2 linked regions of the Candidatus Palibaumannia cicadellinicola genome follow. The protein of the gene in region 1 interacts with the protein of each later gene in a pairwise test. Links are inferred from orthologs where the notes say so. Each region holds a gene or a part of one and is shown on either strand. Other genes may lie near its edges.

What was found.
Region 2: the proteins of leuS (region 1) and ligA interact in binary tests that used the Escherichia coli proteins (3 or more experiments, as listed by UniProt). The link is inferred for Candidatus Palibaumannia cicadellinicola from one-to-one orthologs.

The regions. Positions count from the first base shown.
Region 1 is NZ_CP008985.1:282,243-288,179, forward strand. What follows is about bases 2,801-5,937. They hold leuS (leucine--tRNA ligase), read left to right. Parts: upstream 2,801-3,146; coding sequence 3,147-5,729; downstream 5,730-5,937. Other genes in these bases: panC (pantoate--beta-alanine ligase), read left to right, coding at 2,801-2,987; lptE (LPS assembly lipoprotein LptE), read left to right, coding at 5,843-5,937. Also shown: polynucleotide adenylyltransferase PcnB, read left to right, coding at 1-731; folK (2-amino-4-hydroxy-6-hydroxymethyldihydropteridine diphosphokinase), read left to right, coding at 737-1,243; panB (3-methyl-2-oxobutanoate hydroxymethyltransferase), read left to right, coding at 1,322-2,116; more of panC, read left to right, coding at 2,136-2,800.
Region 2 is NZ_CP008985.1:86,599-95,624, forward strand. Bases 1-2,887 are described here. They hold ligA (NAD-dependent DNA ligase LigA), read right to left. Parts: upstream 2,530-2,887; coding sequence 472-2,529; downstream 1-471. Other genes in these bases: IM45_RS00375 (FAD-dependent oxidoreductase), read left to right, coding at 1-483; zipA (cell division protein ZipA), read right to left, coding at 2,600-2,887. Outside these bases: more of zipA, read right to left, coding at 2,888-3,391; cysK (cysteine synthase A), read left to right, coding at 3,664-4,632; ptsH (phosphocarrier protein Hpr), read left to right, coding at 4,866-5,123; phosphoenolpyruvate-protein phosphotransferase PtsI, read left to right, coding at 5,179-6,903; dapE (succinyl-diaminopimelate desuccinylase), read left to right, coding at 7,155-8,288; purC (phosphoribosylaminoimidazolesuccinocarboxamide synthase), read right to left, coding at 8,339-9,026. UniProt on the Escherichia coli protein: DNA ligase that catalyzes the formation of phosphodiester linkages between 5'-phosphoryl and 3'-hydroxyl groups in double-stranded DNA using NAD as a coenzyme and as the energy source for the reaction.

The sequences.
Region 1 (5,937 bases):
GAATGTTGCGCGCGGTGCGCTTCGCCGTTAAATTAAATATGACCATCAGCGAAGAAACCGCTAAGCCTATTCTCAAACTAGCAACACTATTGGAGAATATTCCTCCGGCTAGGTTATTTGAAGAAGCACTAAAATTACTACAAGCAGGATACGGTGAGCCAACTTATCGCCTACTGTGTAAATACCAGCTTTTCAAACCACTGTTCCCGCTTATTAGCCGAAACTTTACCGAGCACGGTGATAGCTATATGGAAAATATGATTAGCCGAGTACTAACAAATACCGACCAGCGCCTTCATAAAGCAAGACGGGTTAATCCCGCTTTATTATTTGCCGCTCTGCTATGGTATCCTTTACTTGATTATGCACAAAAACTAACACAGGAAAACCACCTGGCCTACTTCGAAGCTTTTATACTATCTATGAATGAGATATTAGATAAACAGTGCAAAACATTAGCTCTTCCTAAAAAGATGACGACATTAATCCGTGATATGTGGCAATTACAGCTCAGGTTATCCCGCTCTCATGGTAAAAAAGCTAAAAAGCTAATAGAGCATCCTAAATTTCGCGCTGCCTATGATTTACTAGTGCTACGTGCTGAAGTAGAGCAAAATGTAGAATTGCAGCGGATTACCCACTGGTGGGATGAATTACAAACTGGAACACCATCACGTCAGAAGCAGATGCAGCCCCTGAGCATACTGAATCTGAATAACGAAAAATTATGATTATGATGGAGCGAGTATGGTTGGCGCTTGGCAGTAACCTCGCTGAACCACTGCAGCAGGTAGACACAGCGCTATTAGCGCTGGGAAGCTTGCCTAAAACTCATATGGTTATGTGTTCTTCCTACTATCGTAGCCGTCCACTGGGGCCCCAAAATCAGCCGGATTACCTTAATGCCGTAGTGGCGTTAGAAACAGCACTGACACCCGAAGAGCTTCTAGCTCATATACAATTTATTGAGCTCAAGCAGGGACGCGATCGTCAAATACACCGCTTTGGGCCGCGCACGTTAGATTTAGATATTTTACTGTTCGGAACTAAAATCATTGCTACCAGTAGGTTGACTGTACCCCATTATGATATGCATAACCGTGAATTCATGCTTTATCCTCTGGAAGAAATCGCTCCAAACCTACGTTTACCCAATGGCACCATACTAGTGAATCTACGGCGTAAGATTGCACGTAATGGTCTAATATTCTGGGATGATACCCACCGGATTCGATATTGGTAAAATCTTTTGCTAATTGTGGATACTCATACAGTACAGAGGTTGTATGAACATAACGACGATTTCTTATACAGAGGTTGTATGAACATAACGACTATTTCTTATTTACGGCATCAGAAACAACGACAGCAAAAATTTGCTTCTATTACTGCCTATGACGCTACCTTTGCCTCTCTCTTCGAACAGCATGGTATTAGTGTTATGCTTGTGGGAGATTCACTTGGAATGACTATTCAGGGACATGATTCTACCCTGCCAGTAACATTAGACGATATGATTTACCATACACGTTGCGTCCGGCGCGGCGCCACAAAATCCTTGCTACTAGCCGACCTACCATTTATGTGTTACGCTACATTATCTCAGGCTTACGAGAGCGCAGCCGCGCTTATGCGGGCCGGTGCTAACATAGTAAAACTAGAAGGTGGTTTCTGGATTACGAAAACCGTTCGTGGCTTAACAGAACGTGCCGTCCCAGTATGTTGCCATCTCGGTCTCACTCCTCAATCAGTTAATATTTTTGGTGGCTATAAAATTCAAGGTAGGGACAAAGATAGTGCTGATAAACTACTAGCTGATGCTATAGCACTAGAGCTGGCTGGTGCCCAAATGCTGGTACTAGAATGCGTGCCCGTTACGTTAGCCGAGCGTGTCACACGTGCATTATCGATACCAGTGATTGGAATCGGCGCTGGTGTTATGACCGATGGTCAGATTTTAGTGATGCACGATGTACTAGGCATAACGGGTAATCGTGCACCATCCTTTGCTAGAAACTTTCTGGTAGATTGTGAAGACATTCCTGCCGCAATCCGCCTTTATGTGCAAGAGGTGGAAGCGGGCGAATTCCCCGCTACACAACACAGTTTCTATTGATGTTAGAGGAGAGAGTAGCGTGCTGATTATCGACAATACCACTACCTTACGTCAAATCATTCAGCAGTGGCACCAATCACAACGGCGCATAGCCCTTATCCCTACTATGGGAAATCTACATGATGGGCATATGACCCTAATTGATGAAGGGCGGGCACAGGCGGATATTGTAGTGGTAAGCGTATTCGTAAACCCGATGCAGTTCGACCGGAGGGAGGATTTAGCAGTTTATCCACGTACTTTGCCGGAAGATTGTAGCAAACTAATCTTGAGTGGCGTAGATGCTCTTTTTACACCGTCGGTAAATGCTATTTATCCTAATAGAATTGATAACCATACCTTTGTCGATGTGCCACGTTTATCAGGCATCCTAGAAGGTATCAACCGACCAGGTCACTTTCGCGGTGTCGCCACAATTGTCAGTAAACTGTTTAATTTAATACAGCCTCATGTGGCCTGCTTCGGTGAAAAAGATTTTCAACAATTAGCGCTTATTCGGCAGATGGTGCAAGATATGAGCTATGATATTGAAATTATAGCTATACCAACTGTTCGTACAGCCGATGGTTTGGCACTGAGTTCACGTAATAGTTATCTTACGCTAGAACAACGTAAGTTAGCACCTCAACTTTATCAAGTGATGCAAAAGCTGGTCAAATCTTTATGCTCTGGTAATAGGTATACCGATGAGCTACTTGATAAAGCAGCAAAGCGATTACGTGAATTTGGATTCACTCCGGACATGCTAGAAATCCGCGATGCACTCACTTTACAACCATTAACGGTGGAGAGCAAACAGGCAGTAGTGTTATTTAGTGCTTGGCTAGGCAAAGCCAGGCTGATAGATAACGCCAAAGTTAATCTTCCTTGATTACGTACTTACTTGCTTGCGTTACTGATTCCTCAGCGTTTGATTTTTAGATCACCTACCTTTCTGATACTACCAGTATCACAGCTGTATACAAAGGCATAATGATTTGCTCGACTCGCGCCAGCGCAGCTATATTTTACTTAAGGACCACTTACTGCTATGCAAGAGCTTTATGACCCGAAAGAGATAGAAGCCCAAATTCAGAAATACTGGGATAAACATGAAACTTTCAAGGTAACCGAAGATACTAGTAAAGAAAAATATTATTGTCTTTCTATGCTACCCTATCCTTCTGGCAGTTTGCATATGGGACATGTACGTAATTACACCATCGGAGACGTACTTTCTCGTTATCAGCGGATGCAAGGTAAAAACGTACTACAACCAATCGGATGGGATGCCTTTGGGCTACCTGCTGAAAGAGCAGCAGTTCAAAACCAAATAGCGCCGGCATCATGGACCTATGCGAATATTGACGCTATGAAGAATCAATTAAAGCGACTAGGTTTTGGCTACGATTGGAGCCGTGAAATTACAACATGCAGGCCAGAATATTACCGTTGGGAACAGTGGTTCTTCATCCAGTTATATGAAAAAGGCTTAGTCTATAAGAAGACGTCATCTGTGAACTGGTGCTCAAACGATCAAACGGTACTGGCTAACGAACAGGTTATCGACGGTTGCTGTTGGCGATGTGGCACTCGCGTCAAGTGCAAAGATATCCCACAGTGGTTTGTTAAAATTACTGCTTATGCCGATGAGTTACTTGATGATTTAGATCAATTGGATGGCTGGCCAGAACAGATCAAAATCATGCAACGTAATTGGATCGGGCGTTCTGAAGGCATCAATATTACCTTTCAGGTTGCGGAAATAGAAGACCAACTTACCGTCTATACCGCCCGTCCTGACACTTTAATGGGCGTTACCTATTTTGCGATTACAACACACCATTATCTTGCACGGCAAGCTGCTAGCGATAATTCAGCATTAAAAAATTTTATGAATAATTGCGAACATACGAAAGTAACAGAAGCGGAAATGGTCACGAGGGTCAAAACTGGTGTCTTTACTGGTCTGCACGTAATCCACCCGTTGACCGGAGAGAAGCTACCAATATGGGTGACGAACTTTGTGCTGAAAGATTATGGCACTGGAGCAGTCATGGCAGTACCTGGACACAATCAGCTGGATTGGGAGTTCGCTTGCAAATACTCTCTACCCATAAAAACAGTAATCCGCAATGCGGACGGGAGCGAACCTAATATCAGCGCGCAGGCAATGATTCAAAAAGGTATTCTGTATAACTCTGGCAATTTCGATGGTCTGAATTATCAAGAGGCCTGCCAAGCTATTGCAACCGTCTTAGTAGCACGTGGTATAGGCGAGAGAAAAATTAACTATCGCCTACGGGACTGGGTAGTTTCCCGCCAACGTTACTGGGGCACGCCGATACCTATGATTACACTAGAAGACGGCACCATAGTACCAACGCCAGTAGATAAGCTGCCGGTGATATTACCAGAAGATATTTTCATGGACGGGATCTCTAATCCACTTAAAGACGATGACCGATGGTCGAAGACTACCTATGATAGTAATCCTGCGATGCGTGAAACTGATACCTTCGATACTTTTATGGAATCTTCATGGTACTACGCGCGCTATACTTGTCCACATTATGACCAAGGTATGTTAGATATTAACGCCACAAACTATTGGCTACCAGTGGATCAATATATCGGAGGTATTGAACACGCAATCATGCACTTGATGTACTTCCGCTTTTATCATAAATTATTACGCGATGCTGGGATGTTGAGGTCCGATGAGCCTACTAAACGTCTACTGTGTCAAGGTATGGTACTGGCTGATTCCTTTTACTACGTAAGTAGTACCGGTGAGCATATATGGGTCTCACCGATTAATGTCAGCGTCCAGCGTGATGAAAAAGGTTACCTTGTTAAAGCTCTAGATTCACAGGGTAATGAGCTGGTGTACGCAGGCATGAGTAAAATGTCAAAATCTAAAAACAACGGTATTGACCCGCAGATTATGGTCGAAAAATACGGCGCTGATACTGTGCGTCTGTTTATGATGTTCGCATCTCCAGCGGAAATGACATTGGAATGGCGAGAGTCTGGCGTAGAGGGAGCTAATAGATTTTTGAAACGCATCTGGAAGCTAATTTATGAACATACCCAGCGGGGCAAAGTAGTTGCGCTAGATTTCGCAGCTATGAGTGACGAACACAAAGTACTCCGGCGCTTACTACATCAAACAATAGCTAAGGTTACCGATGATATCGGCCGCCGCCAAACTTTTAATACTGCTATTGCCGCAATTATGGAGATCATAAATAAATTGGTACACGCATCGCAGGATAGTACACAAGACCGCGCTCTGTTGCAGGAAGCTCTACTTGCGGTAGTGCGTATGTTGTATCCATTTACTCCTCATGTTTGCTTCACGCTATGGCAGGCACTGAGCGGAGAAGGAAACATTGATAATGCCCCATGGCCCATAGTGGACAAATCAGCGCTGGTGGAGGACGCTCAATTAATAGTAATTCAGATAAATGGTAAACGGCGCAGTAGAATTACCGTGCCCGCTGATGCCGACGAAGTATTTGTACTGGAACGTGCCTCTAGAGAAAAATCGGTTGCTAAATATCTAGAAGATACTAAAGTACATAAAGTAATTTATATTCCTGGAAAACTGATAAACCTAGTAGTAGGTTAGGTTAATAGAAGAAGGCGGTATACGATACCTCACTTTTGCACCGATGCTAGGTTTAGCAGTGATTTTGACTACTAGCTGTTGCTATCATTTACGTAGAATACCAATTCACATAGTTGCATATAAATGATATTACTATCCACGACGATACTAATAGCCCAGCTATGCCATCACTGTACATTCTTAATTCATCGGAAAGTAAAGTGACCAT
Region 2 (9,026 bases), 200 kb from region 1 along the record:
TGGCGTATCCGGCAGCTACAACAATTAACGCTGCAGTCATTAACGCATAAGGTTATGACAGCTTTTCCAGCGCGTCTAGGTACTATAAAGCTGCACAACGCAGCTTCATTTCTATTAACACGTAGTCACGCGGGCAATTACGTTAAACCTGGTTTAGCGCTTATTGGCGACGCTGCACATACCATTAACCCTTTGGGAGGACAAGGATTCAATCTTGGCTTACGTGATGCTCGGACGCTGGCCGAGGTTTTAATCAGTGCGATAGAACATGATGAGCCCTGGGATAGTCTACAGGTACTTAGACGTTATGAGCATCAACGCCGCTGCAACAATTTACTGATACAAGCAGTAATGGATGTTTTTTACACCACCTTTAGTAATGATCTACCGCCGTTAAAGCTAGCGCGCAATATCGGTCTAATGTTAGCGCAGCGCGCAGATGGTATCAAACTAAGAGTACTAAAATATGTACTAGGTTTGTGATATTTTTGCTGACTTTACTACTGCATCTAAAATAGAAAGTAATTCCGCTTCTTCCATAATCTTAATGTTCAGTTGTTGTGCTTTCATAAACTTGGAGCCAGGAGCCTTGCCAACAATCAATAAGTCGGTTTTAGCAGAGACGCTCCCACTAATCCTAGCGCCTAATGCTACCAGCTTACCCTTGATTTCTTCCCGTGATAAGGTAGTAATAGAACCTGTTAGCACAATAGTTTTACTAGAAAACGGATGAGCATGATTTACTGCGTCCAAGACGGATAGCGGAGATGCCCATTGAATGCCAATATCTGGGCTTAATAATTCATTGATTACAGCGAGATTGTTTTTGTTATTAAAAAAATTTTGTACATGGGTCGCAACTATTATTCCTATATCTTGAACATTAGTTAGTGATTCGATATCAGCTACCATGAGCGCACCCATATTTCTATAATACATTGCCAAATGGGCTGCTTTTGCCTCCCCGACTTCGCGAATGCCAAGCGCATAAATAAAACGGGCAAAAGTAGTTTCTTTAGCACGTTCGAGTGCATTAATCAATTTTTGCGCTGCCTTTGGCCCCATACGATGCAAACAAGTCACTCTATCTTTGTTTAGCCGAAATAAATCAGCTGGGTTTTGCACTAGTTTGCAATCTACTAGTTGATCAATAATTTGACTTCCCATACCAATGACATTCATTGCACGGCGGGAAACAAAGTGTTTCAGCGCCTCCTTACGTTGCGCATCGCAGTCTATACCGGCGATACAGCGAATAATCTTATCCCCTGTGACTTGCTCAACTTCGTTGCCGCATACTGGACAGTGTCGGGGACATTTCACTGTATGCGCATCCGTAGACCGTTGCGCGGTCACAACATTGATAATCTGCGGTATCACGTGACCGGCACGGCGAATCACGACCGTATCACCGATCATCAATCCAAGGCGTTTAATTTCATCATAATTATGTAAGCTAGCGTTACTAACTAGAGCACCAGCAACCAAAACGGGCTCTAGCCGTGCTACTGGCGTTATTCTCCCAGTACGACCGACCTGAAACTCAATATTTTGTACCCGGGTTAGTTGCTCCTGAGCCGGGAATTTATAAGCAATGGCCCAGCGAGGCGCACGAGCGATAAAGCCAAGCTGCTGCTGCTGCACTAAAGAATCGACCTTAATTACGACACCATCGATGTTAAAACCTAGCACCGGCCTCATCTTAAGCACCTGGCGATAAAACCCTAAAACCTTATTGTAGCCTGCACAACGGCGGATACGATCACTGACGGGCAAGCCCCATATTTTAAACTGCTGCAAGAGTTCCCAATGACCTCCTGGTAGTTCTTTTCCTTCGATTAGTCCTACTCCATAACACAAAAAATTTAGTGATCGTGTCGCGGTAATAGCAGGATCTATTTGTCGTAGCGAGCCAGCCGCTGCGTTGCGCGGATTAGCAAAAACCTTGCTTTTTTCTCGTTTCGCTATCTCATTCAGACGCAGGAAACCGGCTTCTGACATAAAAACTTCGCCACGAATTTCAATTAAGCGTGGCACATTGCCGTCATCTTTCAACCATAACGGAATCATACGTATAGTGCGCACATTAGTAGTGACGTCTTCACCTATCAGACCGTCTCCGCGAGTCGCAGCTCGTATTAGCTTACCATTTTTATAGAGTAAACTTACTGCTAGTCCGTCTAATTTTAGTTCACAGCAGTAGGTTAGATCATCGTTATGCTTTAATCTATCACGCACCCGCTTATCAAAAGTAAGGAAATCTGTATCTTCTAATATTTTATCTAGTGAGAGCATCGGCACCTTGTGGCGTACCTGGCGAAAGCGGCTTTGTGCTTGTCCACCAACATGTTGTGTGGGAGAATCGTTGGTTAGAAGATCAGGACGTTGCTTTTCTAGTTCGCGTAATTGCGTCATAACCCAGTCATATTCAACATCAGACACTTCTGGTGCGTCTTCTACGTAATATAACCAATTCCAATAACGTAGCTGTTCACGTAATTGCTGAATATGTTGTTCGATCTGTTTCATGGAGAATTTCATTCTCGCAGCAAAATAAGATATAAGCTAAGAAATTAAACTATTTTACCAAACGGTAGCGTCAAGTGCCGTTATTGATCTCCAGAATATTATAGATACGCGCTTTATATACATCTAACTTTTGCGGAGTCAACATATTACGCTTATCATCTAACACGACGCCGCCGCAATCATCGGCAATCTGCTGGGCAGATTGTAACATCAGCTTGAAGTTCTGATGGGCATCACCATAGGATGGTACTATCATGAACATAGATATGCCAGGAGTCGTAAATGTGGTCATGTTCTCCGTATTAAACCAACCAGGTTTGATCATATTTGCTAAACTAAATAGTACTGGTCCGCCGCCAGTAGGACTCAAATGACGGTGAAATATCTTCATATCACCAAATTGGAATCCAGCCTGTAAAAGGCTTTGCCATAAGTCTTCCCCGCCTATTACAGTGCCATTATAGGCAGCTATATTTAGCACAAGCACTGTTTCCCTTTCCCTATGAGGTGCCTGTGTAGTCTGAGTCTGCTGTGCGGAACACGAAGCATGGCTTTCCTGTTGAGTCTCATACGCTAACAAAGGTTCATCCGGCGGTATTAGTACGTCATAGTTAAATGAATCGTACTTAGTGTACGTGCACTCAAATGGTACGTCATTATCAAAATCTGGTTTATCTATATTTGTCTTATCAGATAGCTGCGTTTCACTATCACTACCATCCTGATATTTTTTTTTAGTTACTGAAGGATCGTGGAAAACTGCAGACTGCTCTTTACGACTAGTCCAAAAACCATGTAACAGCAGTACAATGATGGCCATTCCACCCATAATAATTAATATTAGACGCAAATTTTGTATCATTACTATCTCAGCTATTTGAGTTCATTTGATATTACCTACCAAACTGGCAAAACATTTATTCTTTTAAACTGTATTTCTCCGTGCCGACAAGTACAAGTCTTATAGTACAAAGTATTTCTAAGTTGATGGTAAAATACCAACATAGCAAATTCTATTTTGAAAACTTATTTCTTAATAACATATCGATAGATGATTATTTTACTTTTACCGATATACTGAAAGAGTATACTTATACTTAAATTATTCCTCTAATCTGTACTATAGGACTGGCCATGAGCAAAATTTACGAAGACAATTCGCTGACAATCGGCCATACCCCGCTTGTCCGTTTAAACCGTATTGGCAATGGCCGTATTCTAGCAAAAGTGGAATATCGTAATCCAAGTGGCAGCATTAAGTGCCGCATTGGTGCTAATATGATCTGGGATGCAGAGAAACGTGGCGTGCTAAAACCAGGTATAGAACTAGTAGAACCTACTAGCGGTAATACAGGTATTGCATTAGCCTATGTAGCGGCTGCACGTAGATATAAGCTAACTCTTACTATGCCAGAAACCATGAGTATTGAGCGGCGCAAACTACTGAAAGCCCTAGGAGCGAACTTAGTGCTGACTAATGGACAAAAAGGGATGAAGGGCGCTATTGCTAAAGCAGAAGAGATTGTTCTCACTAATCCAAAACGTTACCTTATGCTACAGCAGTTTAGTAATCCTGCTAACCCTGAGATTCATGAGCATACCACCGGCCCTGAAATATGGGAGGACACTGATGGAGAAGTGGATATTTTTATTGCTGGTGTTGGCACAGGCGGTACTCTAACTGGTGTCGGCCGTTATCTTAAGCGCCGCACCCAGAACCATAATGTGATCACAGTTGCGGTAGAACCTAGCGATTCGCCGGTGATCAGCCAGGCACTAGCTGGAGAAGTTATTACACCGGGACCACATAAAATTCAGGGTATTGGTGCCGGTTTCATTCCAGAAAACTTAGATCTAAGTATTATTGATCGTGTTGAAAAAATTACTAATGAAAAAGCAATCCATACCGCACGACGTTTAATGGAAGAGGAAGGCATCCTAGCTGGTATTTCTTCTGGTGCTGCGGTAGCTGCCGCGCTGAAATTACAAGAAGAAAAAACTTTATTTAATAAAAATATAGTTGTTATCTTGCCTTCTTCCGGTGAACGTTACCTCAGTACAGCTCTATTCGCAGATCTTTTCACAGCAACAGAATTACAATGAAATTTACCATAGCTTAATGAAAAGCACCCTACTGGGTGCTTTTTTGTAGTTAATATGCATGAAGCAATTATTATCTGCATATTGTAGTTTGTTATAAATGATATTTGAAATTATTTATCATAGCGTAGCGACTGTAGGACTAGTTCTTAATTATAATATAAGCTAAAGTAAACCTTTTAGGTTAAACTTTAGCACCATGAGACTGATATAATCTAATGAGTTGGGGAAACAAAATGTACCAACAAACAGTGATAATTACCGCTCCCAACGGTTTACATACTAGGCCAGCAACCCAGTTTGTCAAAAAAGCTAAAGGTTTTAATTCTGAAATTACCATCACCTCTAATGGTAAAAGCGTTAGTGCTAAAAGCTTGTTTAAACTGCAAACCCTCGGTCTTACGCATGGTACTATGATCACTATTGCCGCGAAAGGTGAAGACGAAAAGACAGCAGTAGAACATTTAGTCAAACTAATGGCAGAGCTTGTGTAATACATATAAAGGCACGTTATTTTTAGTTAACATATGTCACGAATAAGGTAGGGTTATGATTTCAGGCATATTAGCATCACCGGGCATTGCCTTTGGTAAAGCGCTACTCTTAAAAGAAGATAATATTGTCATCAACCGGAAAAACATTACTACCCCCCAGGTTGAACAAGAAGTCGAACGTTTTATCGCTGGACGCACCAAAGCGTCCGCACAGTTGGAAGCCATTAAAAAGAAAGCAGGTGCAACTTTCGGTAAAGAAAAAGAAGCTATATTAGAAGGACAAATTGCATTATTAGAAGACGAAGAATTTGAGCAGGACATCATAGTTCTGATTAAAGAAGATCTCGTAAGCGCCGATGCTGCTGTTTACTCTGTCATTGAGACTCAGGCTCAAGCACTAGAAAAACTTGACGACGAATATCTTAAAGAACGTGTCACTGATGTGCGTGACGTTGGTAAACGCCTGCTACGCAATATTCTTAGCATGCCTATCATTGATTTGAGTGCCATTAACGAAGAAGTAGTGCTAGTAGCTGTCGATCTGACACCATCCGAGACCGCGCAGCTGAATCTGGATAAAGTGCTAGGTTTTGTTACTAATCTAGGTGGTCAGACATCGCATACCTCTATTATGGCTCGCTCACTAGAATTGCCGGCAATAGTAGGTACCAGCAATGTGACAACAATAGTGAATAATGGTGACTACCTGATTATCGATGCAATTAACAACCATCTTTATATTAACCCAGCGCCGGTAATAGTAGAAAAACTAAAAAAGCTGCAAAGTCAGTATGTTGCTGAAAAAAACGAGCTAGCTAAGATTAAAGAACTACCAGCAATTACTATCGACGGGCACCAAGTAGAACTTTGCGCTAACATTGGTACTATACGTGAAATAGCCAGTGCGGAGCGTAATGGTGCAGAAGGTATCGGTCTTTATCGTACTGAATTTTTATTTATGAACCGCGATTCCCTGCCAAGCGAAGAAGAGCAATTTCAGGTCTATAAAAATATAGTAAAGTCGATGCCTACCGGTTGGGTTATAGCACGAACTCTAGATATAGGTGGTGACAAAGACCTCCCTTATATGCATCTACCGAAAGAAGACAACCCATTCCTAGGCTGGCGAGCGATCCGTATTGGCCTCGATCGTAAGGAAATATTACATACTCAGCTGCGCGCTATTCTTCGAGCGTCGGCATTTGGAAAACTACGTATCATGTATCCGATGATTATTTCAGTGGAAGAAGTACGTATCCTGAAGCTTGAATTAGATGTGCTAAAGGAGCAATTGCATAAAGAGCATCATAAGTTTGACAAAGATATTAAAGTTGGCGTTATGGTAGAAACACCGGCTGCAGCCGTGATAGCTAGTCATCTATCCAAGGAAGTAGACTTCTTTAGTATTGGAACAAACGATTTGACACAGTATACTCTTGCAGTCGATCGGGGTAATAAGTTAATTTCTCATCTTTATAATCCTATGTCTCCGGCTGTATTAATGTTAATTAAGCAAGTTATCGACGCATCTCATGCCGAAGGAAAATGGACTGGTATGTGTGGCGAGCTAGCAGGAGATGAACGTGCTACATTATTGTTATTAGGTATGGGACTAGATGAATTCAGTATGAGTGCAATTTCTCTCCCGCGTATAAAAAAAATTATTCGTAACACAACTTTTATTAATGCAAAATTATTAGCAGAAGAAGCACTAGCTCAACCAACCGCCGAAGATGTAATTAATCTAGTCAATAAGTTTATCAATAAGTTTATTAACTAAAAAGAGATGGGAAATAGTTACTCCTAAGTCAGGGTAAGAGATCTTCTGACGGAAGAAGAAACATTGAAGTGATTTTCAACGATAATATTATCAGTAATCCTGACGTTAGGTAACATTAAGTAAGTATGTGTATTAGCTCAGAGCAATCTACTTCAACTTGGGATAATGATTTGGTCGAAACATACCTTTGCTAGCTTACCTGTTGTTATTCCATGATACGTATAACACATTAACCGCCTGCGAGGTCCAATATGTCTTGTCCAGTTCTAGAACTCACGCAGCAGTTAATGATGTCTCCATCACTTAGCAATCAGGAGACCGGAGGCCAAGCTATCATAATTGCACGTCTACAGGCACTTGGCTTTACCATCGAACCTATGGTTTTCGATAACACCATAAATTTTTGGTCCTGGCGCGGTAATGGTCGTACGTTGGCCTTCTCCGGGCACACAGAAGTAGTGCCTAGTTATGGTGAGCAAAGCTGGGATAAGGAGAATCCACAGTTTAAACCAGCGCTACGTGATGGTATGCTATATGGCCGTGGCGCGGTAGATATGAAAGGCTCACTAGCAGCTATGGTCGTAGCCGCCGAGCGCTTTGTCAAACAACATCCGCACCATGAGGGCCGTCTAGCATTTCTGATAACTTCTGATGAAGAAGCGAGCGCACACAATGGAATAGGAACGGTTAAGGTAGTTGATACTCTGAGAGCTCGTAATGAACGGCTAGATTATTGTTTAGTAGGTGAACCTTCTAGCAAACGTCAGGTAGGAGATGTTATCAAAAACGGACGATGTGGATCGCTCATCGCTAATATTGTGGTTAAGGGCGTGCAGGATAATATTAGTTATCAGCATCTCGCGGATAACCCGGTACACCGAGCTATAAAACTATTACAAACTCTGGTATCCACAGAATGGGATCAAGGTAATGCTTTCTTCCCACCTACTACAATGCAGATTGCGAACATTCATGCTGGTACTAGTAGTATCCATGCTATACCAAGTGAACTAATAGTACAGTTGCATTTTCTGTTTAGCACCGAATTAACTGATGAAATCATCCGGAAGCGGGTGGATGCTATATTGCAACAATACGGCCTATATTACCACATTGACTGGTGGCTTTCCGGCAACCCATTTCTCACTACTCATGGAGAACTTTTAGAAGCGGTAGTTCGAGCAGTACAGCAATATCAAGAGATAACCCCTAGGTTAGAAACTACTGGAGGAACCTCCTACGGTCCCTTTATCGCACGCATGGGCGCGCAGATAGTTGAGCTCGGCCCGGTGAGCACAACTATCCATAAGGAGTGCGTTAGCGCTGCTGATTTACAGCTGTTGAGCCGTATGTACCAACGTATTATGGAGCTGCTAATTTTATAAAGTCTATTCGATGGTAATTGATTATATTGTATATAATCAAAACTTAGTAATTAGTTAAAAGAAACGCCGATACGTCTAGCTACTTCCTCGTATGCTTCAATAACACCGCCTAAGCTTTGACGAAAAAGATCTTTATCCATTTTCTTTAATGTTTTCTTATCCCATAATCGGCTAACGTCTGGAGAAAACTCATCACCTAAAACAACTTCGTCATTAAACAACCCAAACTCTAACTTAAAGTCTACCAAAATAAGTCCAGCATCATCAAAAAAATTTTTTAGAATATGATTAGTCTGATAAGTTAACTCTTTCATCTTAGCAAAATGCACCTCGCTAACCCAACCGAAGGTTCTGCAGTATGAAGCGTTGATGATTGGATCATTCATGGAGTCGTTTTTTAAAAATAAATCGTACAATGGAGGATCGAGAATCTGACCCTCTTTTATGCCTAAACGTTTTACGATTGAACCAGCAGCTCGGTTACGTACAACAAACTCTACAGGAATCATCTTTAGCTTCTTAACCAAAGTTTCATGATGAGATAGTACTCGCTCTATCTGTGTTGGAATACCGGATCTCAATAATTTTTGCATAATAATATAATTAAACTGATTATTTATCATACCTTTGCGATCAAATTGCTTGAGATACTTACCATCTAGCATTGAGATATCATTGCGGAATTCTAGTATCACAAAATGTGGGTCATCGGTAGTATAGACAGTTTTTGCTTTGCCG